DNA from 2 places in the Paenibacillus taichungensis genome. Region 2 is predicted to be linked to the other one. Evidence: riboswitches for the same ligand, from Rfam matches in the RefSeq annotation. Region 2 holds a riboswitch; the other holds the start of a gene.
The links. A riboswitch is a leader RNA that binds a small molecule or an ion and turns the genes downstream of it on or off. The one in region 2 is predicted to bind cobalamin.

Region 1 (15,845 bases), 2.1 Mb from region 2:
CCGATGAGCCGAGTCGGCGCATTGCCGAACTCGCGGAAAGTGCGGACTAATTGGTACCTGCAACTAACTTAAATTTACGTAAATATTGAAGCGAAGGGGCTGTCCCATACGTCATAAACATGGCGGGACAACCCCTTTTCTATTATAAATGTTACGGTTTCGGCGTCAAAACGATCAGTTGGTCATCTCCATCGCGTGGAGATCCCCTGCCATCCCGGTTGTTCGTGAGCACGTATAACTTCCCGTCTTCTCCAGAAGTCACATTGCGAATACGTCCCCACTCGTCTTTAAAAATCGTCTCTACCTGCGTTACTTGTGTACCATCTTCGGACAGAGTAATTTTAAGCAGTTGTTCACCCCGCAGATTGGCAGCAAGTAGTGATCCGGCCCAAGGACCTTCCTCTATAAAGGCTACGCCCGATGGAGCCCATGTTTCATCTCCACTATGGGCAAGCGGAGCCTGATATGTGCCATTCTTATCATCGTCTCCCTCTACCTCTGGCCAGCCATAATTCTCACCAGCTTCAATCCGGTTAATTTCATCAAAATTACGCTGCCCATGCTCTGTGGCATACAGATAGCCATTGTCCAGGTTCCAAGCCAGGCCCTGTGCGTTCCGATGCCCCATGCTGTACACCGGTGAATTAGGCCAAGGGTTATCTTCTGGGATCGATCCGTCGAGACCAATCCGCAATATTTTGCCACCCAAGCTATCTTCGTTCTGGGCCAGCTCCGGTTCGTACCGTTCACCTGTCGTAATATAAAGCAGATTGTCCGGGCCAATCTTGATCCGTCCTCCATTGTGATTCACGCCGCCAGGAATGTCACGGAGCAGCTCCTTGTCTATGGTCGCTTTCCCATCACTCACTTTCAAACGCAACACCCGATTGGCAATGTCACCACCACCTTCCAGATAAGAATGGTATGCATACAGATAGCCATTATTGTCAAAGTCCGGATCAGCAGCAAGTCCAAGCAGGCCACCTTCCCCTTCTTCATTAAACGGTGCAGAAAATTCAATCAGAGGTTCAGATGCCAGCTCTCCGTTCTCGATGACCCGAATGGTACCCGGTCGCTCTGTTACAAACATCCGTCCATCAGGCACGCTTACCAACTCCCAAGGTACATTGAGTCCGTCGACCAGCACGGAAGCCTCGTAAGGAATTACAGCATTTTCATCTGTTTCCTCTTCCCCACCACCAGCACTGTTATTACCACCTTCCGCTGTCTGTCCCTGACCTGTACCCTGTCCTTGTGACGTTTGCTGCGACTCTGTCGTCGGGTCACCCGAAGCACAAGCAGTTAGCAAAGCCATACTGAGTAAAGAAGCATATAACGGAACGCTTAGTCGATTATTCATGAATACATCTCCCTTCTAATGTCGATGTTATATCGTGTAATCCCAGTTTCAAGGGACTGTCCATTTCTAAAGTAAGTAAATAAATAAGTAAGGCAACCCTACGCGGTTTCGCCCTGTATTACCCTCCCCACCTGCCACTCAAACGGCTAGTTAAAGCTAATTTTCGGTCATCATTCCCGCCTCCATTTGGATTTCCCCGACATTCTTCTATAATAGAAAGATAGAACGAATGAAAGGTGGACATATAACTAATGAATCAAACTCCTTTATCCCGGCTGGAAGCTGGTCTGTCTACGCAAGGATTGGACGCCATGCTGATTACAGATCCGAAACATATTTACTATTTAACAGGTTTTGCGAGTAATCCGCATGAACGTTTCCTTGGGCTTGTCCTTGCACGGGGCGAAGATCCGCTGTTGATCGTGCCTGCACTCGACGAGGAAGCTGCCGCAGCCGCTTCTTCGGTCTCGAACATTGCCACGCATACTGATACGGACAATCCTTACGCCTTATTTGAGCGTTATCAAGGACGTCTGGGCCGCGTAGGTCTCGAAAAAGAATACGTGACTGTCGCACGTTATGAACAGTTGACCGCCGCACTGGGCGCTGCCAACTTTGAAGATGTCGGCCCTTTGCTTCGCACCTTGCGTGTGAAAAAAACACCGGATGAGGTCGGTCGCATTCGCCACGCCATTCATCTGATTGAAGAGACGCTCCGCCAAGGACTGTCTCACGTTCGTACAGGTGTAACCGAAATCGAACTGGTTGCCGAAATGGAATACCAGATGAAGAAACTGGGTGCAGACGGCCCTTCCTTTGATACCATGGTGCTCACAGGACCCAAAACAGGCTTGCCACACGGCACACCAGGTGAACGCAAATTGCAGCATGGTGATCTGTTGATGTTTGATATGGGTGTCTACGCTGGTGGGTATGCATCAGATATTACGCGCACATTTGCCTTTGGTGACATTTCACCTGAACTTAAAACCATCTATAACACTGTGCTCGCAGCAAATGAAGCTGCCATTCGGGCAGTTAAGCCAGGTGTCACCTGTGCGGACATTGACCGTGCAGCACGCCAGGTTACGGAAGATGCTGGATACGGCGAACGTTTCCTGCACAGAGTTGGACATGGAATGGGCATTGACGTGCATGAGTATCCTTCACTGCATGGTCAGAACATGGACATTCTGGAGGAAGGTACGGTGTTTACGATTGAGCCGGGGATTTATGTAACCGGCGCAGGCGGTGTGCGTATCGAGGATGATGTACTTGTGACGGAAACTGGCGTTGAGGTGCTGACGTCCTATTCAAAAGAGTTGCAAATTCTGACAGACTAATCCTTTTTGGCCTTAACCAAAAGTCCCGCGAAACCATGAATGAATGGCTTTGCGGGACTTTTGTGTTGACTTCAACATTTTCCGGACGAATGAACTACGAATTTAGGCTTCGTCCTTGAATTTAAAGCTTCGTGCAGCATATAGAAACGGCGTTCCTACCGCAGTTAATACAAATTTGATCACGTATGTCGTCAAGAAAATTTCAAGCCAGACGTCCCATGGATAGATGAAGGCAAACGCAATCGTGCAGAATACCAGTGTATCCGCAAACGAACTGATGATCGAACTGCCGTTGGTACGTATCCACAACTGATTGCGCCCTGGCGCCATCTTACGCAGCCAAGTGTACAATCGCACGTCCAGGAACTGACTGATGAAATAGGCTGTCAGACTTCCGAGTGCTAGCCGTGGTAGCAGACCAAACAGGGTTTTCATCGAATCCTGTGCAAAATCCGTCGATGCTGGCTCAAAGAACAATACCATCTGCATCAGCACTGTCGTCATGATTAATGTGAAGAACCCGAACCATACGGCTTTGCGCGCCTCACCCGGTCCATATTTCTCATTGAGCAGATCACTGGTCAGGTACATGCTAACATACATCGTATTACCCAGCGTTAGAACGATACCCATAATATCTATCGTTTTGGTCACCTGTATATTGGCAATGACTGTTGCCACACCAATCCAGGCATAAAGACCCTTTTTACCGAACAAGCGGTAACACAAAAGAAAAAAACCATACGTTACGAGAACAAAAAGCGCTCCCCATCCTAAATTAAACAATATAAATACACTGCCTTCCTAGTTTTGATTACGCGGGATGGTTACGAACCGCGGTTTGGCTCTGGGCCAAAACATGAATACTCTATCACATTTCCCCAAGGTTGAACAGCACTAAATAACTCCAACTGGCTTCAGGTGATATTTACGGTATACCCAACAGATGCTAAAAACAAAAAGCCGCCCTCCGGATTAACCCGAAGAACGGCTGCTCTTGCATGACTTGTGGCAGTAACTGCCATACGCCTATTATGAATCTGAATTACACCTGAACGGCGGAATCCAGATCACGACTTTGATCATTGAAAGTATCCTGATCGTTTTCTTTCAAAATTTTACTGGATACGAGACCTGCGGTCATCGAATCGTTCACGTTCAGCGCCGTACGGCCCATGTCGATGAGCGGTTCAACCGAGATCAGCAATCCTGCCAAAGCTACCGGCAGGTTCATCGTGGACAACACGATCAGGGAAGCGAAGGTTGCCCCGCCGCCTACACCGGCTACGCCGAATGAACTGATCACGACTACCAGGATCAGAGTAATGATGAAGTCCCAGCTCATCGGGTCGATCCCGACCGTAGGAGCAATCATCACCGCCAGCATGGCCGGATAGATCCCGGCACAGCCGTTTTGACCAATCGTAGCACCAAAGCTTGCCGACAGGTTCGCAATCCCGTCTGAAACACCCAATCTCTTCGTTTGTGTCTCCACGTTAAGCGGAATCGCTGCCGCACTTGAACGGGATGTGAAAGCAAAGATCAGTGTTGGCAGAACCTTTTTCACATACGTAATTGGATTGAATCCAAACAGTGAAATGATAATCAGGTGGATGATGAACATAACGATCAACGCCACGTAGGAAGCAATAACGAATTTGATCAGCTTCAGAATCTCATCCGGGTTCGTTGTGGCGGTTACTTTCGTAATCAGCGCCAAAATCCCGTAAGGCGTCAGCCTCAGCACCAGCGTTACAATCCGCATAACCACCGCATATACCGCATTAACCATGCCCCGGAACGTTTCCGCCTGCTGTGGTTTTTTGCGATCCAATCCCAGTACTGCCACACCGATAAAGGCCGAGAAAATAACAACAGCCAGTGTGGATGTACGACGCTCTCCGGTCATGTCCGCGAATGGATTCGACGGAATGAATTCCAGCACTTGCTGTGGAATCGTCTGATCCTTCACGTCAACGAGACGTTCCTCCATCTTCTGCCCCTGTGCGAGCTCTCGGTCTCCACCTTCGATCTCAATGGAAGTCAGGTTGAAGCTCAAGCTAGTCACAATACTTACACTTGCGGCAATCGCTGTCGTGATGAGCAGGATTGCAATAATCGAAAGGCTCATTTTACCGAGATTTTGCTTGCCTTTCAGATTCATGATGGCCGAAATGATGGAAACCATGATCAATGGAATCACGACCATTTGTAACAAACGAACATATCCTGAACCGGCCAGATTAAACCAATCGACCGACTTGGTAATGATGTCAGAATCAGATGTGTAGATCAGTTGCAGAATGACGCCATATACAACCCCAATGCCCAAACCCGCAAATACACGCTTGGTAAACGAAACATGTTTCTTCTGCATCCAGAACAGGACACCCAGAAGAGCGAGCATAACCACGACGTTCAAAATGATTAAAAAGGTATTCATCTGTATAAATCCTCCTCAGTGTGAGTAACCGGATATTCCGGTTTTCTACTCGCTCAAAAGCGATATTCAACAATATATCACATAACAAACTATTCTGGTAGGTATTAATTGATATTATGTAATATGCGTGTAACAAATTCATCTATTTCTGAAAAAAATACACTGAATCGTGAAAATTATTGTATTCAACCTCCGGTTAATTTTGTAATATAGGTATATCCGCTTATTCCCAAGTTTTCTCAACGTGAAAATTAGGCCTTTCTTCGTTGGTATTTAGTCTTACGATAACGGAAAAGCGATAATGTTAATGAACATGACGTGAAAGGATGATCCTATGTTTCGAAACCGCACCGTTGCCGGTAAAATTAGAGGCACTTTGTTCCTCGTACTGCTGGTTGCTTCCCTGTTGTTTAGTATCAGTTTCTATGCTGTCTCCATGAATATTATGCAGAGCTACGTGCTTCCACAGTTCGACAAGGTCCTGAGCACGTCCATTCAGGATATATACAAGAACACATCCGCTTCTAAAATTTTGCAAGTACAGAGTGGCGGAGCCGGATCTGAGGGTGCTGCACTGACCGTGGAATCCTATTTGGCTGGCAAAGCCAAAGAGCATAATCTGGACGGAGCATACGTGGTGTCCATTCAGGATGGTAAAGCTACCGTGGTCATCGCAAATACCTCCTCGGGCATGAAAGCCGGAGATGAGATTAAAGTAGAAGCAGCAATGAATGAGGCCATTGAGAAAAAAGAAATGGAAATCAGCCAGGTTTATGCCGATTCCTTCGGTGTACATAAAGCAGCCTTTATACCGATTGCAGGAAGCAACATGATCATGGCTGTCAGCATGGATGCCCAATTCATTCAGGACAAGATTGCACAGATCTTCTGGTTGTGCCTCGGTATCACAGCATTGGTCTTTGTGCTCGGATGGCTCATCTCGACAAGCATGATCAAACGTGTAACCAAACCGATTATCAAGCTCGTTCAACATAGCAAACAGATATCACAAGGAGATCTGACTGCTGAACTTCAGATTAAAGGTAAGGATGAAATTGCACAGCTCGCTGCTAGCTTCCAGACGATGACTCATAATCTGAAAGAAATGATTAGCCGCGCCCTCTCCACATCCAATGAAGTTGTCGAAGGCTCCAATGATTTGCTCAAACGGGTAGAATCCATGTCCGGTATGGTGAAAAACTCCAGTCGTTCTGCAGAAAGTGCCGAGAAAGGCAGCGTAAGCATCGCTTCCAGCGCGGCCGAAAATGCCAGAGCCATGGAAGAAATTACGCAAGGCATTATGCATATTGCTTCCTCTTCTGCCGAAGTATCCGAGCAGATCGGAGATGCTGCGAACGAAGCTGTTAACGGTAACCGCCTGGCACAGGATGCCATTCAGCAAATGGAACGTGTCGGTCAGACCGCAAGCGAATCTCTGCGTTATGTAGAAACGATGAACGAGCGCTCGATCGCGATAGGGACCATCGTACAATCCATTTTTGAAATTACGAAACAGATTAACATGCTGTCCCTCAACGCTTCCATTGAAGCAGCACGTGCGGGAGAGCATGGACGTGGGTTCGCCGTTGTTGCCGGAGAAGTACGCAAACTGGCGGAGCAATCCAAGACAGCTACAGAGGAAATCTCCGATTACCTGGGTACTATCCGTGAAGATGCTGAACGTTCCGTTGATGCCATGAACCGGGTAACCCAAGAGATTGGATCAGGTACTCACGTGGTTCAACAGGCAGGCTCTGCGTTCCAGCAGCTTAACGAGTTGATTCAGAACGTCAATCTGACCATTCAGACGGTATCGGCCTCTACCCAGCAAGTATCAGCTGGAGCTGAACAAGTCAGTGCTTCCGTGGAAGAAACAGCTCAAATCACGTCCAAGTCCCGTCAAAGCATGCAAGAGATTGCTTCTACAGCGGATCTCCAACTGAATGAGATGGACTCCCATTCCAGTACCGTACGGCATCTGCATGAACAAGCGGTAGAACTTCAATCCGCTATGAAGAACTTCAAAATAAACTAATCGGAATACCTTTAACCCATTGTTTCCATTTTCGAATCAAACTTAACATTAGATACTCAAATACCCCCATGCTCAGCATCGTTCCAGATTTCAGAGAACGTCGCCAGGCGTGGGGGTATTCTTTTGGACTGCATATTATATAAATTGAACTAATGTATATTTACACGCGCCACTCCGATGATCGAACAACCTTCCTATCGCTGTTACCCCAAGCATTTTTTTATTCAGGTGGCTGAACGCCCATAATCTCGTATAAACGCTGCATATCCAAAGAAGAACGTAATGATTCAGCTACACGGTCAAACTCCATTTCCTTTCGTTCACGTGCGCTGTACGTCTCCAGTAGCGGAGCAAGTCCTTTTCCTTCACGTAGACCATTGAGCCATGAACGCCGGAACTGATCACTTTCAAACAAACCATGCAGGTATGTTCCCCACACTTTGCCGTCAGTCGTTCCCCACCCTTCATTAAAGGATTGCCCTCCCGGATGGGCGATCTCGAACAAGGCCGTTACACGTCCAGGCTCAAGACACTCGGTAACACCCATATGAATCTCGTATCCATTAATCTTCAACGAGTTTGCTGCATCACTTTCCTTGGGCAAACGAATTGGATGATGATTGTGAACATGCCCGGAGGCTCTTACCGTTTGTTTGTTCTGTAGAAATGTTGTCGATAGGGGCAGCCATCCCAATCCATGGGCTTCCTGAATCTGATTCGCTTCTACCGCAAATGGATCTTTGAGATGCTGACCGAGCATCTGATATCCACCACATATCCCAACAAGCTGAACATGTTCACGCTCCGTCTGGCTGGCAATCGCTTGCTCCAGTCCCGACGCACGCAGAAATGCCAGATCACCGATCGTATCCTTCGTACCTGGAAGCAGAATGGCGTCGGGATGCCCCAATTCATCGGGAGTAGTCACGTACCGTACATTCACATCCGGCTCCCTAGAAAGGGCATCAAAGTCTGTAAAGTTTGAAATACGCGGATAACGAATTACTGCCAGGTCCAGCTCCTGCTGACCGGATTTGCCGTGTCGCATGGAGTCCAGCACCGCGGAGTCTTCCGCTTCAATCTGAATATCACTTATGTAAGGCAATACGCCCAATACAGGAATGCCTGTCCGTTCTTCAAGCCAGTCCAACCCAGGCTGCAGCAAGGACAGATCTCCACGAAACTTGTTGATGATGAATCCTTTTACACGCTGAACCTCATGCGGCTCAAGCAGCTCCAGAGTACCTACAATGGAGGCAAAGACACCGCCACGATCAATGTCCGAAATCAGAATAACCGGAGCATCCGCCCAGCCCGCCAGATTCATATTAACGATATCCCGATCCTTCAGATTGATCTCCGCAGGACTGCCTGCACCTTCCATCAGCACAATATCATATGTCGCGCGTAACCGATTCAGTGCATCCATGACCGTTTGTTTGGCTTCGGGTAGAAAATGCTGCCTGTAATCCCACGCACTCATCTGTGTAAGAGGCACACCGTGCACGACAATTTGAGAATGCATATCCCGAACCGGCTTGATCAGGATTGGATTCATATCCGTTGTCGCTTCAATGCCGCATGCCTCGGCTTGTGCTCCCTGGGCTCTTCCGATTTCCTTGCCGTCTTCCGTGACGTAAGAATTCAGTGCCATGTTCTGTGATTTGAACGGAGCCGGCCTGAAGCCATCCTGCTTGAATATTCGGCATAAAGCCGTCGTAATTACGCTTTTTCCCACATCTGACGCCGTCCCTTGCAGCATTAATACTGCTGCCTTTTGTTCGGACGTTTGTGCAGAAGTATCTTCCACGTTCCCTCACCACCACTCTCAGCGTTATATCAAAAAGAATCCCTGTAACAGACTAAGTACCGTTAGCAGTGCGGCCTCAAGCAGCTCATTCATGGCTCCATATGTGTCCCCTGTAAGTCCACCCAGCCTTTCGCTGATACGCCCGGCAACGAATTTGCCAATCACATAACCAGCCAGTGGCACCACAATGATGGCTGCAACGGGATATAGCCACCATGGTAACGTCCCCAATCCATTCTCCGTCGCCAGTAATTGGAACATGGCTGTCTCCGGCTGGAAGATCCATACCACTGCCCATGTGATCACACCTGCCAGAATGGTTAGCCCAACCGCGGAGCTGCGCGCACGCTGGACTTCCCTCCGTTCCCCCAATCCCTTGAACAGGACAGCGAGTCCATCGTCCTTGCGGGCATTCGGCCAGGCCGCCATGGCATACACCATGAACCAACGGCTCCAGATCATCGGCAGGATAAGCAAAGCTCCATAAGCCCAGTTGCCACGTGCGATAAAGTCAGCAATCAATGACGCTTTCATCATCAACAGTAGGACACAGGCGATCACGCCCATGGCCCCGACGCGGCTGTCTTTCATAATCTCCAGCATTCGCTCACGGGTGCGATAACTAAGCAGCCCATCTGCCGTATCCATCCAGCCATCCAAATGAAGGCCTCCGGTTAGCCATACCCATAACGTCAAGGTTAACACCGCTGCGGGAAACGATGGAAGCAGTGCACCCGTCAGGGCTCCGCCCAGCCAAACGCATAATCCGATGATCGCACCAACCAGCGGGTAATACACTACACTTTCCCGCAATAATGGCGGGGCGAAATCAAGCTGCATTTTTACCGGAAACCGGGATAGAAATTGAAAAGCGGCCGCAGCCGCATGTTTTTGTTCAAGATCGCCTTTACTCATAAACGATACTCCCTGCTTTTCAGCTCAATCGCAATACCTACTGTCACCAGAAAAACTTCGCGGCAAATCGCTGCAATCCGCTGATTGAGAATGCCCGCCAGATCCCGATATCTTCTGCCCAGCGCATACTCCGGCACAATACCGTCCCCTACTTCATTGGTGACAAGCACGAGCAGACCCGGGTACGACTGGATGGCCACCATCAGCGCGTCCATATGATCGTACAGCACCTGCACCGGTTCATGTTCATGCGCTAACAGCACATTGCTGAGCCATAGTGTCAGACAATCTACCAGAACGGTCGGTGCAGACGTACCTGTATGGGACTCTCCCATGCGTGTAATTAACTCAGGCAATGCCAGCGGTTCCTCCACCGTATGCCATAGATATCCTGCTTCATCCCGCTGGCTCTGATGCAGGCGTATACGCTCGCGCATCTCGTCATCATAAGCCTGAGCCGTAGCGACATACCAAGCCTCAGAGGATCGCTGCATACAGAGACGCTCGGCAAACGAACTTTTGCCACTTCGCGCCCCGCCTGTCACGAGTACACTCATGAGGATACCTCTCCTTGTACAGAGGAATCAGCAGAAGCTGATGAAGACTCCGTAGGTTGAGTCTCGTTGGTGCCCCCAGATACACCCGCACTTGCAAATGTCGCCATCTCATTCAGAATGCGGCATGATGCATCAATCAGATGAAGACTAAGAACGCCTCCGGTACCTTCACCCAGTCGCATGTCCAGATCCAGCATGGGCTTTAGACCCAGCTCACGCAGCAACGCTGCATGTCCACTTTCATGCGATGTGTGGGAAGCAATCATGTATTCTTTACTGAGCGGAGCAAGCTGACTCGCAATCAACGCGGCAGCGGTGGAGATAAATCCATCCACGACAACGGGGCATCCGTTTGCAGCAGCAGCGAGAATCACGCCTGTCAGTCCAGCAATCTCCAGTCCGCCCACTTTGCACAGTACATCGAGTGCATCGTCTGCATTCGGAGCATTCACGCTGAGGGCTTGGCTGACTACTGCGGCTTTGCGCTGCAAACCGATATCATCTACGCCTGTTCCCCGGCCAACCGCTGAAGCAGGTGCTGTTCCGGTTAATGCACACATCACCGCAGCGCTAGCAGTTGTATTCCCGATCCCCATCTCTCCGGTCACAAACAACTGCATTCCCTTCGCAACCTCGGTGGAGACCACTTCAGCTCCTGCAAGAATGGCCTCAATCGCTTCGCCCCGGGTCATTGCAGCACCCTTCGCCATGTTGGCTGTTCCTTTGCGGACTTTGCGGGAGACCAGTTCTGGATGATCCAGATCCGCATTCACGCCGATATCCACACAGATCACATGAGCTCCAGCGTGGCGCGCAAGCACATTGACAGCCGCTCCCCCTGCCAGGAAATTCAGGACCATCTGCGGCGTTACCTCAGCAGGAAAAGCGCTAATCCCTTCTTCAACCACCCCATGATCCGCAGCCATAACGATGACAGCTCTTCGATCAAAGCAAGGCCGAGCCTCACCGGTGATTCCCGCCAGACGAATAACTAGCTGTTCAAGCTTGCCCAGACTGCCGGGAGGCTTCGTCAATGCATCCACATGCGCGGAAGCCTCAGCCGCAACTGCCTCATGTGGACCCACGATCCGACCCATTAACTGTTCCAACACCTGTTCATTATTCATACAGCCAGCACTTCCTTTATCAAAATATGGGGTCTCCCCCGCCTCATTCATTTCTTCTCTCGTCTTAGCAAAAGCTGTGGCAATCCATTGTCGGGATGATTCACCATGGCCGGGCTCACCCGGAAGATCTCCCGAATGTTCTCTTCCGTCATCAACGAATGGGGTGTGCCACTGCCTACACAAGTCCCGTCACGCAGCGCCAGAATATGATCGCAAAATTGCGCGGCCAGATTCAGATCATGCAGCACCGCCACAATCGTAATATGATTTTTTTGACGCCACGCTGATAACAACTCCATGAATTGCAATTGATATTTGATATCGAGAAAGGTGGTTGGCTCGTCCAGCAATAATAGCCTGGGTTCCTGAGCCATGACTTTGGCAAGCGCAACCCGCTGCCGTTGCCCGCCACTCAGTGCATCCAAAGGTCGTTCGGCCATGTCACTCAGACCCAACTCCTCTAACACCTTATCAACTACCGCTGCTCCATCCGACGATTCTTTGCCAAGCCAGTTCTGGTAAGGGTAACGTCCCATCTCGACAACATCCCTTACGGGATAAGAGATGGCCGGCAGTCCATCCTGCTGCAAGACAGCAATCATGCGCGACAGATCTTTACGGGTGTATGAGGAAATGTCGCGTCCATCAATCTGTATGCTGCCTACGTTCGGCTGTTCGGTTCCGGCAAGTAGCTGAAGCAGGGTCGATTTTCCACTGCCGTTTGGACCAACAACGCCCCACCATTCACCCTCTGTGACTTGCCAGTCCACCGCATGCAGAGCCCGATGGTTACCATACATTTTACCAGCTTCTTTGACTTCTATCATCGGCCGACTCTTGGTAAGGTCTGTTTTCATGAATGTACTCATGGCATCATCCCCTTCCGCAGCTTTTTGTTCCGGTGCAGCAGATACGCAAAGAATGGCGCTCCAACAAAAGCCGTAACCACACCCAGCGGAATTTCGGTTGGAGCCAGCAATGAGCGTGCAATCGTATCTGCCCAGACCATGAAGATGGCTCCCCCAATCGCTGACAAAGGCACCAGCAAGCGATAATCAGGTCCGACAATGAGCCGAAGAATATGCGGAATGACCAAGCCGACGAAGCCAATCACGCCGGATACGGAGACAGCGCCTGCGGTAAGCAGCGTACCCACAGCTAACACCGACAGTTTCAATCCATCCACCTTAACCCCGATATGAGCAGCCTGTCGTTCCCCCAAGGCAAGCACATTCAACGAACGCGCACGGCTCCAGAGGAAAATCAGCCCCAGCACAAAATACGGGAAAAGGATGGCCGTATACGACCACCCACGCAGTGCCAGACTTCCCATCGTCCAGTATATAATTTCATTGATTGTCTGCTTCGACATGGTCGACAGGAAGGAGACTACGGCTCCCAGGAAACTTTGCATGACCACGCCAGCCAGAATGAGGCTGTGTGTCGGTATTTTGCGTCCCTCACGAGCGAGGGCCAGCACAAACCACAGTGTGACTACTCCCGTCAGAAACGCGACCAGTGGCAGAGTCCAGATCCCAATCAGTGCATACTGCAATCCGAAAAAAATCAGAAAAGCCGCACCTACCGATGCACCGGACGATACGCCCAGGGTAAACGGATCAGCCAGAGGGTTACGAAGAACCCCCTGGAATCCAGTTCCGGCAATCGCCAGCGATGCACCTACAAGCACGGCAAGCAGTACACGTGGGAATCTGACCTTCCATATAATCTGTTCTGCTGCTGTATTCCAGTCAGGAACAATCCAGTCGCCCAGCCAGGGAATGCGATGAAGCAAGATGCCTGCAATGTCCAAGGCAGGCAGGGCAACCGAACCGATGCCCGTGCAGATGAGCACGGTTAACACAAGCAGCACAATTCCGGCCGTTCCGTACACTGCCAGCTTTTTACTCATTTGAACAGATCAGGGTAGATCGCTTTGGCTACTTCTTTCAGACCTTGGGTTACCCGTGGTCCCGGACGGCTTAACAGGTTGGCATCTAGACCGATGACTGCATCGTTCTTCACAGCCGTGATTTGATCCCATCCGCTGCGTGCTTTGATGATTTGATCCAATGTTTTGGAATTTTCATCAATAACATCGTTCGCATACAGAATGACGTCCGGGTTAGAAGCAATAATGTTCTCTTCATTAATCTGATTCCAGCCAGTCAAGTCGGAAGCTACGTTGTTTCCTCCGGCCAGTGTGATCAATTCATCCATGAATTCGCCTTTACCCACAGTCCAGCCTGGGGAGAACTCAACATATACTTTTTTCTTTTCTTCTGGTTTAACTGCCTTCACAGCTTCAGTTACATCAGCCACATCTTGTTTCATCTGAGTGGTGATCTCCTGTGCTTTTTCCTGATGATCCGTGATTTTACCAAATGTTTCAATGTTATTCATCACATCATCCACTGATTTAGGATCTGTTTTGAAAATGGTAATGCCCAGATCGCGCAGTTTCTTAACAGACTCTTCGCTCATCGAGATACCTGTAAATACGATATCTGCTTCAGCCGCAATGATAGACTCTTCATTAGGCTTTGTTATGCCGCCCATTTTTGGTTTCTTTGTTGCTGCTTCCGGATAATCGTCATAGTCGGATACCCCTACGATCTGCTCGTCCAATCCGAGTGCGAACAGGGATTCCGTTTCAGCTGGAGATACAGATACGATTTTGGCTGGTGCTTTGTCAAAGGTAAATGATTCACCCGTAGCATCTGTAACCGTGAGTGGATATTGTGTTTTGAGATCTGTCTGCGCCTGTTCCTGGGATTGCTCCTGTGCAGGTTGCGAGGTTCCTGTGCCCTCGTTCGTTGTTGTTGTACCACATCCGGCCAACGTCAGTGCCAGCATCGCTGCGCTCAGCAGTGACGCTACGCCTTTCCATGTCTTGAAATTCATTGTGTTCATTCTCCCCTTCTCTATCCATTCTAGTGAGTAGTGCTCCTGTCCCAATTCCGCTTGAATTTGTGTTCCGAAAAAATAAAATCCCCAATCCTTGGGTCAGGATCAGGGATGACGTCTCGCATGTGGCGATCTATGCATGGTCAGCTTGGCGCTGTATATGCACAGAGAACTGCCCGAAACGCTGTCCTTTCCTCGAAGGAACACCGGTTTATACGTCCAGGGCAGGTAACCTGACTTACAGGAATTCATCCTGATTTACAGTGGCGGGACCGTGCCGGATTTACACCGGCTTCCCTATTTCACCCGTTTGCCGTTCATGGCCTCATATGAACCCATGAAACATTGCTGCATGCACGCGGGACCCTTGGTCGCTAATATTGTTCAACCATTCAAGTGAGCATCTTGCATCCTTGCTAGAGCTTGTTGAGCCTCCATCAATAACGCACTTGCTAAGTCACACTTCTGTTGTGATTATAGGTTATATTGTACATCCTTACAACCCGATTTACGGAAAAGTCAATCTGGTTCCAACCCAGTTGTCCCCATCACCATCCAGCCGGATCTTGATCGCTTGTCCTGGTATCACCTGCGTATCCCAAAATCCTTGATCTGGAATGAGACGTGATACCATATAACGAATAACACCGCCATGTGTAATTACGGCTATCTTTGGCACGTTTAAGCTGCGAGAGTGCAGTATTGGTGAAAAGGACATCAGACTCTCTTTCAGAAATGAATCAATCCGCGCAGTAAATGCTGTCCAAGGCTCGCCACTCTGTGGCGTTACCTCCTGGGGCGCATCGATCCAGTCTCGGTACTGCGGATTGTCCTTGAGCTGATCGTAGGTCAACCCCTCCCACTGACCAAAGTCAATCTCCCTTAGTCGGGGATCAAGCTTGGCCTGTCCCGCTTGGGACGGCGCAATGTGTGTAAGTGTCTGCTGACAACGCAGCAGATCACTGCAATACAGGGCTTCGCATGTGATATTGCTGAATTGCTCACGCAGCGAAGATAGCTCCTGCTCTGCTCCGGGCAACAGTCCGATGTCGGAATGCCCTAGATATCTTTTTTCCAAATTCCACGCCGTTGTCCCGTGACGTATCAAAATAAGCTCACGACTTTGCATGCCACTAGGTCCAGCTTCTATCTCCATAACAGTGCACCTCCAGCAGACCATATCCCTAAGGTGACCAACCAACATACTAAAACAAAAGAACCTGCCGACCAGAACATAAGCCGTGTTGTTCGTACAATATCTTCTGCTTCCATCCGCCTTGTAGGCTCGCCCATATATGCGCGAAATGAAGCCACGCCGTGATATACGTTATGCCCGCCAAGTCTTATG
Region 2 (15,845 bases):
GTTCAAAAAAGTAAATGACACTTTCGGTCATACTTCAGGTGATGCGGTTCTAAAACAACTCGGACAATTGCTCATTGAGCATGCCCGCTCAGCAGATATCGTCTCTCGGAACGGAGGCGAGGAATTCGCTATACTATTGCTCGATTGTGGTCATCACCAAGCCATGGCCATTGCCGAGTCCATCAGACAATCGGTTGAGAAGTACCATTTCGCGCTGCCTGATGGCAATACGATCCGGCTGACTATCTCTATCGGGGTCGCTGTTTTTCCAGATCACTGTGACGACCGGGATGATAACGATTTCTTTGAACAGGCAGACCGTGCATTATATGAAGCCAAGAATACGGGCCGGAACCGGGTATGTGCTATTCCGTTGCGTTCCAGGTCGCTCTCCAGCGGCCAAAGCTCATTCTAATCTCATACTCAAAAAGGGATGTCCCCATAGCCTACAGGCTAGCCAGGACATCCCTTTCTTATCTCACATTTTGCATCCTTCGAATCAACTCGCTTATGGGTACAAGAACAACCTGTGGAGTTGAGTTTGCCTTAAGCTAAGATTTGTTCGATTTCTTCAACGATGGCAGCATCCAGCTTCACTCCGGAAGCGGCTGCGTTCTCTTTCACCTGTTCAGGACGGCTTGCTCCAACAAGCGCACTGGACACGTTATTCTGGCGCAGAATCCACGCCAGAGCCAATTGGCCGACTTTCAGGTCCAGTTTGTCTGCCACTTCAATTAACTGGCGAACCTTGCCGATCCGGTCAGCGTTAATCTTCCCTTCATCCCATCCCAGCTTCGCTGCCCGGCTGTTCTCGGGAATATCGGACACCGAAGTGTATTTCCCGGTCAACAATCCTTGTGCCAGCGGGGAGTAGACAACTTGTCCAATGCCTTTGCGCTCACCCAACGGGATGATTTCACTTTCGATGTAGCGGTCAAACATGTTGTACACCGGCTGGTTCACCACGATATGATCCAGCAACAGGCGGTCAGCAGTACCCAACGCAGCTTCCATTTGTGCCGCGGTCCATTGACTAACACCTACGTAGAGCACCTTGCCTTGACGCACCAGATCATCAAGTGCTCGCAGTGTCTCTTCAATCGGTGTTTCGGTATGATAGCGATGGCAATAATATATGTCTACATAATCAACACCCAGCCGTTGCAAGCTGGCTTCGCATTGTTCCTTAATATGTTTACGGGATAACCCTTGGTCATTTGGACCGTCACCCATTTTACCAAATACCTTGGTTGCAAGGACATAGGAATCGCGGGAATACGCTTTCAACGTCTGCCCCAGCAGTTCTTCTGCTGCACCCCGCTCGTACACATTGGCTGTATCGAAAAAGTTGATGCCTTCATCGAATGCGGCTTCAATTGATTTCACCGCGTTTTCACGTTCCACATATCCTCCGTATGTCAGCCAGCTACCCAGGCTAATCTCGCTTACTTTCAGTCCGCTTCCACCTAGTCTACGGTATTCCATTGAATGCACATCCTCCTTTAAACTGATTAATGATGAAGTTCCCTTTCTATTGTATCGTATTCGGCTCGGATTAAAAGGGCTTTGGAGAAGAATTTGGGAAATAGATAGGGATGAATATGAAAAGCTCCGCTAAAAGAGCGGAGCCACGATACAAGTCACTATGTTACGGTTACTTCATATTATTTATGACTGGGCGCTAGTTTGTCTTAGTTAGCTGTTACGATAAATTGTTCCCATGCTCCGCCCACAGCGTTACGATTGGCATACAGCACGCCTCCGTTATTCAGATCCGCACTGACATATTTACCGTTCGCCACGGATTTGAAGGCAACCAGTCCTCCGCCCAATTCTTCTCGGGTAAACTTCTCCCATGTGGATGGGTATGTGGCCGAGGCGATCAAACGCCCGCCATTATTCAGATCGGCTTGCACATATTTAATATTGCTCATCGACAGCAAAGATACCGTACCATCCGAATTCCGGATGATTTTGAACCTTTCCCAATGTCCGGCAGTATCCCGATTGGCTACCAGCGCATCTGCACCGCCATTCTCTGCGCTGACAAAAGTGCCATTGGCGTTGGCTTTCAGATTGGACCATGTCTCTGTAAAGGAAGCCGTTCCCGTATGTTTCTTGACCACATTCTGGAACGAGGTATTAGAGGCAAAGTTCGCCGTAGTGAACTTGCTCCATTTTGAAGCAATTGTTGCCGCGCTGTCGGTATTCAGGTTCGGCGCCGGGTTGTTGTTATTATTGTAATAGCCCCAAGTTCCGCCCCCTTTGACCTTATAACTCCAGTTCGTCCATGAAGCATTCAGTGCATTCAAACCGGATAGCCACTTCTCGGTCAGATCATCCTGACCGAACGAGAACTCGCCCGCTAACACCGGAACGTTCCAATTCTTCTGATAGGACGCCATATCTTTCAGCCAGCGATCCATCTCCGAATTGGTCAAATCCCAGTTGTTATAATCCGTGAATTGATAATGATGCGTCTGATACATCACATTCGTCCACCCATAAGTCGTTGGTGGAGAAGCTGCCCACCAGTCGAAGAATGCCGCGATGATGATCATGTGATCGGCATCCTTGGCACGGACGGCTTTGTACATCCGGTCATAGAAATCCATCTTTTGCTTGATTTGAGCAGCATTTTCACCCGTTCCCATGGTCACAAGAGGTTCATTGAGCAAGTCGTACGCAGCAACGGTTGGATTGCCTTTGTAACGTGTTGCCATCCGTTCCCAGATCTGAATAGTCCAGTTCTGGTATGTAGAATTGGTCCACAGTTGGTTGGAATTTTCCTGACCGCAGGAATGCCATGGACAAGCTGCTCCCGGTGCACCGTGCAGATCGAGAATGACATACAGGTTTCGTTTGCCCGCTTCATCAATCAGCCAATCCAGTTTGCGGAACGTAACCGAATCAGGCTTCATGACACCGCTGGTGTTCATAAAATCCTCCCAATAGATCGGCACACGCACAACGTTCATGCCCCAGTTCTTGATGTTATCCAGATCACCAGCCTGAATCCAGGTGTCCTGATATCCATTGATCAGACTCTGTGCACCCGATTCCCCAAAACGATTCGTCAACGTGCGACGCAGCGTGTACTCATCTACCGCTCCAGAGGGCGTCATCCATTCTTCCTGCAGCAGCCAGCCACCCAAATTTGTTCCACGCAGATTTACCACATTGCCTGATCCCGAATTATTGCGGACAACCGTCCCGTTAGCCTTCAGGAAATCCCCTGATCCAAAAGCCGCACTGGCCTTCGGTGAACCTACGGCCGAAGCCAGCAGGCCCAGCAGCAGACAGCTGCACAACAGCATGATAGTGCTCTTCTTCAACATGTTGACGCCTCCCTTAAATGGTCATATCTTGAGGTATGACTGAACCAGGATGCAGCACTCACGACGGGTAACGATAATGCTATATAAACAGCGGGTATACGGGGGTATGATCCATGGATGTCCGCTATTTATCACAAGTGAAGGGATGGTGAAATCGATTACATTTTATTGAATATTAAACCCTTTATCTCTCCACTATCCCCAATTATTGTTTCAAACGGTTATAACTTGTAATCGTTTTCAATTGGAATTATAATGAATTTGAATTAATTGTCAATCACTTATTTGGAGTTGTGAAGAATATGGATGTCAAAATCATTGATGTAGCTGCCATTGCAGGTGTGTCCCCGGCAACCGTATCGCGGGTCATTAATCAGCACAGCAAAGTAAGCACCAAGACCAAAGATAAGGTGATGCGCGCCATAGAGCAACTGGGGTATCACCCCAACGCAGCAGCCAAGAATCTTCGTTCACAGAGAACCATGACGATTGGCGTCATCGTTCCGGATATTAACAACTCCTATTATGCCGAAATTATTAAAGGCATTGAGAACATCGCCTACGCTCGCCATTACAAGGTCATTATATGTGATGCCCATAACCTGAAAGAGCGAGAAGTCGATTATCTTAATTTGTTACTCGATCGGACCATTGACGGTGTCATCATTATCACTCCCATGCTGGCGGATGAGGAATTATTCCAGCTTGCAGATAAGGGGTATCGTATTGGCATCGTTGGTAAATACATTGAACATGATCAGATCCCGTGTATATATACAGACAACGTGAAATTTTCCCAGGAAGTTGTTCAGCATCTCGTTGAGGCCGGACATCGGAATATCGTTTTCCTAAACGGTTATCCTGAAGCGATCGACAGCTATGAACGGCTAGAAGGCTACTTGAAGGCCCTGCGCAATCATCAGATTCCGTTCCGTCCCGAACTGATCGAGAATGGGAACTTCAATGAGGAAGGTGGGTACGAGGCCATCAAAAGATTGTTTAACAAAGGCCTGTCCTTCTCCGCTGTATATGCAGCAAATGATGAGATGGCGCTAGGTGTATACAAAGCATGTACGGAATACGGAATACGCATTCCCGAGCAATTGGCTATCGTAGGTGTAGATAACAATCGAATCAGCAAATACATCCATCCTACGCTAAGTTCGGTGAACCAGCCCAAGTATACGATGGGGGCTATTCTTATGGAGAAGATGATTGATACGATGAATACGAATGAATTTCAGGATAAACGTGTATTTAAAGTCGACTCGGAGCTGCTTGTTCGAGCTTCATCTTCCTTCAAAATAACAACATAAAAGCGCACCTGTGACAGGTGCGCCTAGTTTAATATATTTTCTCATGTTCTTAATGCACAATGATGCTTAACGCATTCAACAAATCAGCCTGCTTCACAGGCTTAGTCAGGACCGCATCAAAGACTTCCGCTTCATGCGGATCGATATGCATACCATACGGAATCAGAACAATGACCGGTGAATCTGTAACCAGGCGCTTCAGCTTGTGTACAAAATCCACAGCACCGCCCTCCAGAAGTCCCATATCCACAACGGCCACGTCAGGCTTAAAGCCATCCTGTATCCAGTCGTACGCTTCTGTCGTAACCGAGGTCATATGCACATCCATCTCCCATCTGCGCATCAGGGACGAAGCCCCTTGCAGAATGTCAGGGTCCTTGGCAAGCAGCACCTTTTTGCCCTTCAGTCGATGCTGTATATTGGCAAGCTGAGGCAGTTCCCAATGTCTGCGGAGCGGTAGGCAGATCTCGAATTCTGTCTCCTTGTCTCCCATGCCATGCACCTGAATACGGCCATTCATAAGGATGGCGAGGTTTTGGCTGACTGCCAGTCCGAGATTGGTTCCAACCAGCTTCTGTGTACTTATATTTCCGTCCAAATTGTTAATTGCTCTAAGCTTATTATCCGAAGACAACATGCGTCCGGTGTATTTCACTTGGAGTTGAAGGATACCCTCATCCTCTGCATCTCCACCATCTACGGTTGCCGTAATCAATACCGAGCCTGTCCGTGTTGAATCTATAGCATACTGAATGACATGGGCCAATAGTTGCCCGATCTTGATTTCATCCCCGACAAAAACCTGGGACACATTCAAATCAAGGTTCAATCCCAGCTCAATGTTCTTGCTCAGCGCCAGTCCCGCATAGAGATAAACGGTATTCTCAATCGTCGCTACCAGATCAAATGGATCATCATGTACGACTGTTTTGCCTGCGTCATTGACGTTATTAAAACTCATCATGTTATTCAACAGGGAAAGCAGAATGTTACCGCTGGTTTCAATCATATTCACATATTCTGTCTGCTCGTCCGACATATCCGGTGTACGCATCAGGTCGGTTAATCCCAGAATGCCGTTCAGGGGATTACGAATCTCGTGGCTCATCAGCGACAGCATCTGCGTCTTGGTCATCGCCTCAGACTCCGCACGTTCCTTCTCTGCCTGCAATTGCTCTTGTAATTGCTCCGAATCATTCAGCTTCTGTTCCTGAACTTGAAGCGTATCTTCCAGATCCACCACATACCCGAGAAAAACGGCCATGGCTTGCAGTGTTTTCATATCCGTTTCACTGATCACATAATCAGGATCATCCATCAGACAGATCGTACCGAACGTTTCCCCGGACCTCCGCATGATGGGAATCCCCACAAAGAAACGATTGCCCAGTCCGCTTGTTACGTCCATTGATTTCGTAAGAGGATGTTCACATGTATCCGTGATGATCAGACTGCTGCCCTTATCTCTTAAAACCAGGCTGCAATATGAAGCTTCAAATGGAAGTTCACTACCTTTGGCGATCAACTCTTCCTCACGGTTAAAAGCCTCGATAATAACATTGGTCACGCCATCATTCGTGGCAACGAAGATGGTGTTCACCTTTAAGATTCCGCTTAATACGTCAACAATATGGGACGCGGCTTCCTGTATATTTTCATAGAAGCCCCTTGTAATGCTTACCGTTCCCATGACTCACCCCTCTTGTCTTAGCTGCATTTCAAATCCGTATTCCACAGTATGATTCAATCGATTAACGAGGGTTCAAATATTCCGAAACAGCTGTCACAAACTATTCATATATAAAGTTTTCTATCCTTTTTTTCAAGCATCGTCAACTGAACTTGCACGGTAAATAGAAATTATACGCTTACCCTCCAGCTTTGAAAACCTTTATCACTCAGGGCTATAAATCATGACAGTCGACCAGCCTCTCCCATGTGATCATTATCACACCTAAATAACAATATATAGTTTATAAATGGATAAAGAAACTCTACATGTAGTGTTCAATGAATGGACATTATCCCATACATTTCAATTTTATTATTTAGGAGGAACTGGTATGAACATGCTTGAGTATGCCTCTCCACCGGCATCCGATCTGCTATCTGACCTGGGAAGACGAATTATTGGTGCTGAAGATGCCGATACGCTGAGGGAGAATGCCAATCTGAACGGAGACTCATTCAGCGGCAAGATGAGCAGGCTCGGTTCGGAGACCGCGAAGTGGCATGCTCTGCGTCATGTGCTGCCTAAGGAGCTCGCTCTAGCTGTGGAGAACGGCGATCTGTATGTACACGATCTGGATCAGTATGCCCTTGGTACGACCAACTGTATCTTTATTCCGTTTGACCGGCTGCTGGCCTCCGGATTCAATACCGGCAACGGTTCGGTTCGTACACCACAGACAATCATGTCTGCCATGGCATTGGTAGCCATTATTTTTCAATCCCAACAGAACAGCCAGTACGGCGGGGTATCCGCCAATAAAATCGATTGGGATCTCGCACCTTATGTGAAGCGTTCGTTCCGTAAGCATTACCGGAAGGGACAACGGCTGTTTTGGGAAATCACCTCAATTGAGGATGAGCAACTGCATCTGGATAGCGATGAAGCAAAGGAGAAGTGTCCTCGAGCCTTTGCCTTTGCCTGTGAAGAAACGGAACTGGAGACCGAACAGGCCGCCGAATCCCTGATCCATAATCTGAACACCATGAGCAGTCGTGCTGGGGGACAGATTCCGTTCACTTCGCTGAACTACGGACTGTGCACTTCAGCCGAAGGTCGACTCGTGTCTCGGTCTTTGCTGGAAGCGACCATTCGGGGACTGGGTAACGGAGAAACTCCCGTGTTCCCACAACATATTTTCCAGTGCAAGCATGGAATTAACCAATCTGAAGGAGAGCCGAATTATGATTTGTTCCGGCTTGCTGTGACCTGCTCCTCACGGCGCATGTATCCGAACTTTGTCAATGTGGATGCTTCCTTCAACCTGCCCTATTATCAACCGGAAGATCCCGATACGATCATTGCGACGATGGGATGCCGGACACGCACACTGGCTGATCGCTTCGGACGCAATCGTCAGAGCGGCAAAGGGAACCTGTCTTTTAATACCATCAATCTGGTCAAGCTCGGCATTCGATACGGGATCTGCCAGGGAGCGAGAGCCATTGCTGACCGGGCTGGCTTCTATACTGCGCTGGAATCGGTCATGCACAATGCTACGGACGGTCTGCTACACAGGTATCGAATTCAGATGAACCAACCTGCCAAAGCATCGGACTTCATGATGCGGGAAGGAGTATGGGAAGGCGGTGAACAATTGGCTCCGAATGAATCGGTGGCCGATCTGTTGAAACATGGTACGTTATCCCTTGGTTTTATCGGACTTGCTGAATGTATGACCGCTCTATATGGCCGTCACCATGGACAAGACCTCCATGTACATCGAGAAGCCTTAAATATCATTCGTACGATGAGAGAGTTCTGCGACCGGATGAGTGAGCAGCATAACCTGAATATCACCTTGTTCGCTACGCCCGCTGAGGGCCTATCCGGCAAATTCACCAAGATCGATCGTGAGCGATACGGCAGCATTGCAGGGGTCAACGACAGGGAATACTACACCAATTCATTTCACATTCCGGTCTATCATTCGCTTCCTGCCTATCGCAAGATTGAACTGGAAGCTCCCTTCCACTCCCTATGTAATGCCGGAGCGATCTCATATGTCGAACTCGACGGGAATGTAAGGGCCAATACCGCCGCTTTCCAACGAATCGTTCAATACGCGCTTGCCCAGGACATCGGGTATTTCTCCATTAATCACCCGATTGACCGCTGTCCGTCCTGTGGCTATGAAGGCGTTATTGGAGATGTATGTCCCGGATGTGAGGCTCATGAAAACCATGTGCATTTCCAGCGACTGCGCCGGGTTACGGGATATCTGACCGGTGACTATAAAGTGCGCTTCAATGGCGCGAAGCAGGCCGAAGTGAGAGACCGGGTGAAACATCGGTGAATCTGTATGGTTACATCCCGGAATCAGTGAATGAGGGGCCTGGCCTGCGTGCCGTGTTGTTCATCAGCGGATGCCGCCACGCTTGTCCGGGCTGTTTCAGTCCCGGCTCATGGAGCTTCCGGGCAGGCGAACCCTTTACGGAGAAGAGGCAGCAGCAGATTTTGCATGAAGTGACCTCACATCCCTTGCTGGAAGGGGTAACGTTATGCGGAGGTGATCCTTTTTTCTCTGCCGCAGAATGCGCCTCCTGGGTTCGGCAGCTTCGGGCTGCTCGACCTGATCTGACTGTATGGGCCTACACGGGGTTTGTGTATGAGGAACTGATTACAGACCCGTCCCGGGCGGAGTTATCCCGGCTATGCGACGTCATTATCGATGGGCCTTATATCGCAGCTGAGCGTGATGTGTCTCTTCCTTTTCGCGGCAGTCGTAATCAGCGCATCGTTAATGTGGGTGCAACAATGGCAGACCAGACAATCGTTACCATGCAGTTAGATGCATGGTAACGTTTTTTTATTTAGGGAAATCAAGCACAGCGTGGGCGATGATTTGCTTCATTTTAAGGAGCCAAATCTACCAATAAATCAAGGTTTAATAGAACATTATTTTATTTCCGATCGGATTAATGATATATGTTGCAAGCCCGTTGGTTATCGTCTATGATTGGTAGCAGAAGAGCAAGTATACGACGATTGCATCATGATACAATCTATCATCTATGCTTGGTCGCCAATTTCATAGCCGGAGATGTGTACGCACATTTCTGCACACGGAAACAGGTGCCGACCGCGCTACATGCGTGGTCAGGCTTAAAAGGGAAGCACGGTTTAAGTCCGTCGCGGTCCCGCCACTGTATACGGGGAGTCTATGCATATAATCCACTGGTGCAACCACCGGGAAGGAATGCATATGGCCATGATCCGCAAGCCAGGAGACCTGCCTGTTTCGACAGCATCGCATGACCTACGGAAGATAGGGAGGTGTTAGAGCAGCCGCTACAACTACTTATAGCAGGTGTTCTTTCCCATTCTATCTTTGTGCACAGTCGTCATTCATGATGCCTGTTTCTCGGGGTATGGAATCGGAAGGAATGCCTTTTTTTGATGCTTTCAAAAGAAGCACACCACAATAGCTTCAACTTGATGAGTTCACTTATTATAAATGAGGAGGAATTTTACATGTCGCAATCACAGCAACAACAGCCACAAGTGCTGACAGCCAACCTCGGTTACCCCCGCATCGGTGCGGGACGCGAATGGAAAAAAGCACTGGAGTCCTTCTGGGCTGGCCGAAACGATGAATCTACGCTTCATCAGGAGCTAACCACGCTTCGGTTGCAGGATCTGAAGAAACAGCAGGCACAGCAGCTCGATCTGATTCCTGTGGGCGACTTCTCCTACTATGATCATATTCTTGACGTATCGGCTATGTTTGGCGTCGTTCCTGAGCGCTTTAACCATTCAGGCGGACCCGTATCCGTATCTACCTACTTCGCCATGGCCCGGGGTAATGATCAGGCAACAGCCTGTGAGATGACCAAGTGGCTGAACACGAACTATCACTACATCGTACCTGAGATTCATAATGATACTGCATTTGCATTGCTTGAAAATAAACCCCTTGCCGCCTATCGCGAAGCGAAGCAGGAGCTTGGGCTGGAAGGTAAACCAGTCGTTGTCGGTCCGTACTCGTATGTACGATTCGCCAAAGGCTATGACGCGGAACGCTTCGCAGAAATCGTCACTCGCCTCGTTCCCGTATACGCCCAGCTTCTGTCTGAGCTTCAAGCAGAAGGCGTACAGTGGGTACAGATCGACGAGCCTGCTCTGACGCTGGCCGTCTCTTCCGAAGATGAGGCTTTGCTGCAACAGGTGTATGCTGCCTTGGCACAAGCTGCACCGGAGTTGAAGCTGCTGCTTCAAACGTATTTCGAATCGGTGGAAGCTTATCCGGTCGTGACAGCTCTGCCTGTTGCCGGAATCGGCCTGGACCTGGTCCACGGCTATGAAGGCAACTTCGCCAGCCTGCGGGAGCATGGCTTCCCGCAGGATAAATGGTTGGGCGCCGGTGTCATCGACGGGCGCAACATCTGGCGCGCCGATCTCGCAGAGACGGCGAAGCTACTGGAGCAGGTAGCTGAATTCGCAGCCGAAGGCAAGCTGATCATTCAGCCTTCCTGCAGCCTGTTGCATGTACCGGTTACTGCCGCTCAAGAGAGCGCGCTTGATCCGGTACTGCGCAATGCCCTGGCCTTTGCCGACGAGAAGCTGGAGGAAATAGCGACGCTCGGCACGTTGTTGTCCGGCGGTGCGAAGCAGGCGGACCAGGCAGCGGCTTTGGCGGAAGCCAGCCGCCGCGCCCAGGCGAGCACCGAAGCGGTGCGCCTGCTGAGCGAGTCCGAATCACGGACACGCCTGAGTGGTGCGCCTGCAGGGGTGCATGCTGATGAGCAGCTGCTTCGCGACGCGTCATTCCAGGAGCGACGTGAGCTGCAGCAGCAGAAATGGTCGCTCCCACTGCTGCCAACAACAACCATCGGCAGCTTCCCGCAAACGGCGGATGTGCGCAAAGCACGCGCACTCTTCCGTAAAGGGGAGTGGAATGCGGAGCAATATGATGCCTATGTTCGTGAACAGATCCAGGAGTGGATTACCATCCAGGAGGAAATTGGTCTGGATGTGCTGGTACACGGTGAGTTCGAACGTACCGATATGGTCGAGTTTTTCGGTGAGAAGCTGACCGGATTTGCCTTCACCAAAAATGGCTGGGTACAATCCTACGGCTCACGCTGCGTGAAGCCACCTGTAATCTATGGAGATGTGCTGTTCAATGAACCGATGACGGTAAAAGAAACAGCCTATGCCCAGACACTGACCAGCAAACCGGTAAAAGGCATGCTCACAGGTCCGGTAACGATCCTGAACTGGTCCTTTGTCCGCTCGGATATACCACGCAGTGAAGTATCCTACCAGATTGCTCGCGCCATTCGGGACGAGGTTGAAGCGCTAGAGCAAGCAGGCATTGAGATGATTCAGGTCGATGAGCCAGCTCTGCGTGAAGGACTTCCTCTCAAACGAAGCAAGTGGGATGAGTACCTGCGATGGGCCGTGGAATCCTTCCGTTTGGCTACTGCAACCGTAAAACCAACAACGCAGGTGCATACCCATATGTGCTACTGCGAGTTCGATGATATTATTGAAGCCATCAGCGACCTGGATGCAGATGTGATCTCCATCGAGACATCCCGTAGCCATGGGGAACTGGTAGGCAGCTTCGAGCAGAATACGTATGACAAAGGCATCGGACTCGGTGTATACGATATCCACAGTCCGCGTGTTCCAGGCAAGGACGAGATGTTGAATATGATTGAGCGTGCACTTCAGGTGCTGCCAGCAGATCTGTTCTGGGTGAACCCTGACTGCGGACTGAAAACACGTGGTAAAGCCGAAGTTGTAGATGCATTGAGCATCATGGTGGACGCTGCTCGTACAGCAAGAGAACGAGTAACCGCTGATTCCTCAATCTAAACGAAGCTTGTGAATGCAAATAAAAGCCTCCGAATTTCTTCGGAGGCTTTTATCATTTACCATCATTCTATTTGTTTATCTTGAAAGGTCTTTTTATCCGACTTAATGAATCTCGAAATGACTGGCACGTACTCCTGCGGACAACACAAGGTATACATCCTGTTGACCTGATACACCTTTCAGGTCTGCCTTAACCGTGGACCACTGCTGTGCCTCGCCATGTGCCAGTTCCACGCGTCCTGCCAGTGTACCGTCAGGTGCACCCAGTCGAACTTCCAATACCGCATCTGCCTGCTCTGATGATACACGAGCTTCAATCGCTGCTGCATTGCTGCCCAGATCTGCATCCTTGAAGGCAATCCAGCCTTGTTTACCAATCACACGGACAGAAGTTCCGCCTTCCTTGCTCTCATCCAGATCTACACCGAAGTATGCATCGTAATTCTCGGCGCGCGTAGCCACACCCAGATTACGTGCAGGAATGGTCTCCCCTTGTACTGTCAGGTCAGCAACAAGCTGAACATCGGCAGAAGATTTACCCACCATAATGGAGTAGGTGCCGCTTTCGACCACATAACGATCACGGGTTACATCCCAGATCGCCAGTTCCTGAACTGGCAGTATGAAGCTGACTTTTACTGTAGCTCCAGCTTCAATATGAAGACGACGGAAACCTTTTAACGTTTTGAGTGGACGTTTCACACGGGACTGTCCGGCACGCACATACAACTGTACAACCTCATCACTGGCGATCGTACCTGTATTTGTCACGTCCACATGCACAGTAATGATCTCTTCGACTCCAGCTTGGGCCGGGTTCAGCTCCAAATTACTGTATTTAAACGATGCATACGTTAATCCATGTCCGAATGGATACAGTACATCACCTTCAAAATACTGATACGTACGTCCGGATTGAATGATATCGTAGTCTCTGATATCGGTCAGCTGATCTGCGGATTGTACCCACGTCATATTCAGGCGGCCTGCTGGTGCATAATCGCCATATAATACGTCAGCTATAGCGTTCCCCAACTCTTGTCCTGCATGGGATGTATACAATACAGCCGGAATGTTCTCCTGCACCCAGTTGGACGTGAACGGGTAACTTCCCACGATAACTACAACGGTATTTGGATTCGCTGCATACACGGCTTCAACCAGACGCTGCTGGGATTCAGCCAGGTCCAGACTTGGGCGGTCGATCTCTTCTTTACCATTTACAAGCGGATTGTTGCCGACAAATACAATCGCCGTCTCCGCTTCCTTCGCGGCCGCAACCGCTTCTTCCAATCCATTCACCACAATATCCTTTTTGAACGTTTCCGTAGCACCGAAAGATTTCAACGCTTCGGATACCGCAAACGCATCGTTTCCATTATTGGGTGCCGTTACTGTTTTACCGTTCCAAGTCGTCAGCCCCACGCTTCCGTCCTGTTGTGGCAACAGATGGAATACTTCCTTCACAAACCAGCCATATACTTCATCCGCCGATGCCGTAACCGTTTCTTCATCCGTCGTCAGGTATTTCCCATTACTGTCTGCCTTCAACGTGTAACTGCCAAAGCCCCAGTCACTCACTGTAAATGTCTCAGCATTCCCTGAAGCAATGATGGATGATTTCTCATCCTCAGCCAATCCGACAGCCTTACCGCTTGCCACTGAAGTCAATGTAATGCGGTCATTGCCATCCTTGAATGCAACCTTGTCGCCGCCTACTTTGCCACTGATCGCTTCAAGCGGGGATACGCTATATGGCATGGTGCCTGCATACCAGTCACGATAGACTGTTCCGCCCAGTTGGCCAATCACAGCCACTTTGCCGGATTTTGTTTTATCCAGCGGCAGTGTGCCTTTATCATTTTTAAGCAGTACCACTTGTTCTCTTGCTGCTCTCAGTGACAGGGCCTTCGCTTTCTCCGTCATCATTGCTTCTTCACCAATCGAAGCATATGGATTGCCCTCAGCCGGATCGAATTCACCCAGACGGAAACGCACACGGAATGTATTGAACAACGCCAGATCGATGTCTTCCATTGTGAGTGTGCCTTGCTCCAGCCCTTCACGCAGTGCCTGTTTCGAAAGATCCGCATCATCGGTAATGCTGTCAATTCCGGCTTTGACGGACTCTACTGTTCCTGGTGTGTGGGAATCATAGTATTTATGATCGTTCTTGATCCCCATTACATCCCCTGCATCACTCACGATGAAGCCATCCATGCCCCATTCGCCCTTCACAATCTCGTTTACAAATGGATGCAGCAATGCTGGTGTACCATTAATTGAGTTGTACGCGGTCATCATTGACTGTGCGCTGCCCTCTTTAAACGGTTTCTCGAATGCCTTCAGATAATATTCACGCATGTTGCGTGGATCAATGCTCGATGAACCACTGCCACGGTCCACTTCATTATTGTTAGCAAGGAAATGCTTCAACGTGGCAACTGCCTTGTAATACTTCGGATGGTCGCCCTGAATTCCCTTAACCAAGGCCGTTGTCAGCTCAGCCGTCAGTTCCGGGTCTTCACCATAAGCCTCTTCGTTCCGACCCCAACGTGGATCACGCTCCATATCAACCGTAGGTGCCCACAGAGTCAGACCGTTTACTGCTGGATTGCGTTTGTAAAATACACGTGCCTCGTCTCCGATCACGGAGCCGATCTCTTTCATCAGATCGGCATCCCATGTGCATGCTAGCCCTACCGGCTGCGGGAAGGAAGTCGCTTCGCCAAGCCAGGCCAGACCATGAGCTGCCTCTGTACCGTGTTTATATGCTGCGATACCCAAGCGTTCCACTGCGGGTTGATATTGCAGCATCGATTCGATTTTCTCATCTTCCGACAGTCGGGACACGAGGTCCTTTACACGTGTATCCAGTTCGAGCGTTGTATCCTGGAAAGGATATTTCGTTTGGTTGGTCATAATATGGAATCTCCTTTGGTAATTCATTGATTTATTTAGAATGATAGCGGATACATTACCGATAAATTAATACGATGAAATTCTTGATGTATCCGACCTCAAAATTCGAAGATTTAACCTTTTAGAACAAGCACTTTATGAGTCATCGTTAACTCTTAATTTCGTTTACTAAAACGGTTTCGGTAAATCTATCATATAGCATGTTTAGTAAAAAAAACAGGGGGGCTTCACAGGAAAATGTGAACTTTCCTCAGGAAAGTATGCGGACAATCGTTTTATTCTGGCACAGTATGGTAATCATGGATAGGAGTATAGATATGACGTACTTATTGAGCTAGGCGTAGTCCTCAATGAAGAAGAATATTGAAGGAGGAAAATCGAGTGAGTGACCATCAACAACCCCCGTCAGGTTTGCCCTCCATCCCGGAATCGCTGTGGAGAGCAACAAACCCATTCAATGAATATCCGAAACTGACAGAAGATACAACCGCCGATGTAGCCATTATTGGTGCAGGAATTGCAGGTATTACAACAGCCTATTTGCTGGCCCAGAAGGGCATGCGTGTGGTCGTGCTTGAAGCCGGAAAAGTACTGGATGGCACAACAGGCCATACAACGGCCAAGGTATCGGCACAGCATGGTGTGATATTTGATGAATTGCTTCATCATTTTGGAGAAGAACAGGCCCGCATGTATTATGAAGGCAATGCAACAGCT

Region 1: linked by a shared signal. The riboswitch ahead of ACR1R9_RS19975 (ABC transporter substrate-binding protein) and the one ahead of metE (5-methyltetrahydropteroyltriglutamate--homocysteine S-methyltransferase) in region 2 are both predicted to bind cobalamin.

Annotation. Positions count from the first base shown of each region.
Region 1 is NZ_CP194720.1:4,414,038-4,429,882, forward strand. It holds gene ACR1R9_RS19915 (MBL fold metallo-hydrolase) at 1-50, shown strand, start outside; gene ACR1R9_RS19920 (PQQ-dependent sugar dehydrogenase) at 152-1,360, opposite strand; gene ACR1R9_RS19925 (M24 family metallopeptidase) at 1,612-2,703, shown strand; gene ACR1R9_RS19930 (queuosine precursor transporter) at 2,806-3,489, opposite strand; gene ACR1R9_RS19935 (L-cystine transporter) at 3,749-5,146, opposite strand; gene ACR1R9_RS19940 (methyl-accepting chemotaxis protein) at 5,481-7,181, shown strand; gene ACR1R9_RS19945 (cobyric acid synthase) at 7,402-8,943, opposite strand; gene cobS (adenosylcobinamide-GDP ribazoletransferase) at 9,016-9,906, opposite strand; gene cobU (bifunctional adenosylcobinamide kinase/adenosylcobinamide-phosphate guanylyltransferase) at 9,903-10,463, opposite strand; gene cobT (nicotinate-nucleotide--dimethylbenzimidazole phosphoribosyltransferase) at 10,460-11,590, opposite strand; gene ACR1R9_RS19965 (ABC transporter ATP-binding protein) at 11,638-12,459, opposite strand; gene ACR1R9_RS19970 (FecCD family ABC transporter permease) at 12,456-13,502, opposite strand; gene ACR1R9_RS19975 (ABC transporter substrate-binding protein) at 13,499-14,503, opposite strand; cobalamin riboswitch at 14,704-14,851, opposite strand; gene ACR1R9_RS19980 (histidine phosphatase family protein) at 15,006-15,653, opposite strand; gene cbiB (adenosylcobinamide-phosphate synthase CbiB) at 15,644-15,845, opposite strand, start outside.
Region 2 is NZ_CP194720.1:6,517,233-6,533,077, reverse strand. It holds gene ACR1R9_RS29445 (GGDEF domain-containing protein) at 1-415, shown strand, start outside; gene ACR1R9_RS29440 (aldo/keto reductase family protein) at 547-1,485, opposite strand; gene ACR1R9_RS29435 (cellulase family glycosylhydrolase) at 1,692-3,338, opposite strand; gene ACR1R9_RS29430 (LacI family DNA-binding transcriptional regulator) at 3,641-4,654, shown strand; gene ACR1R9_RS29425 (hybrid sensor histidine kinase/response regulator) at 4,704-6,344, opposite strand; gene ACR1R9_RS29420 (anaerobic ribonucleoside triphosphate reductase) at 6,718-8,679, shown strand; gene nrdG (anaerobic ribonucleoside-triphosphate reductase activating protein) at 8,676-9,185, shown strand; cobalamin riboswitch at 9,440-9,637, shown strand; gene metE (5-methyltetrahydropteroyltriglutamate--homocysteine S-methyltransferase) at 9,858-12,206, shown strand; gene ACR1R9_RS29405 (glycoside hydrolase family 3 C-terminal domain-containing protein) at 12,309-15,128, opposite strand; gene ACR1R9_RS29400 (FAD-dependent oxidoreductase) at 15,510-15,845, shown strand, end outside.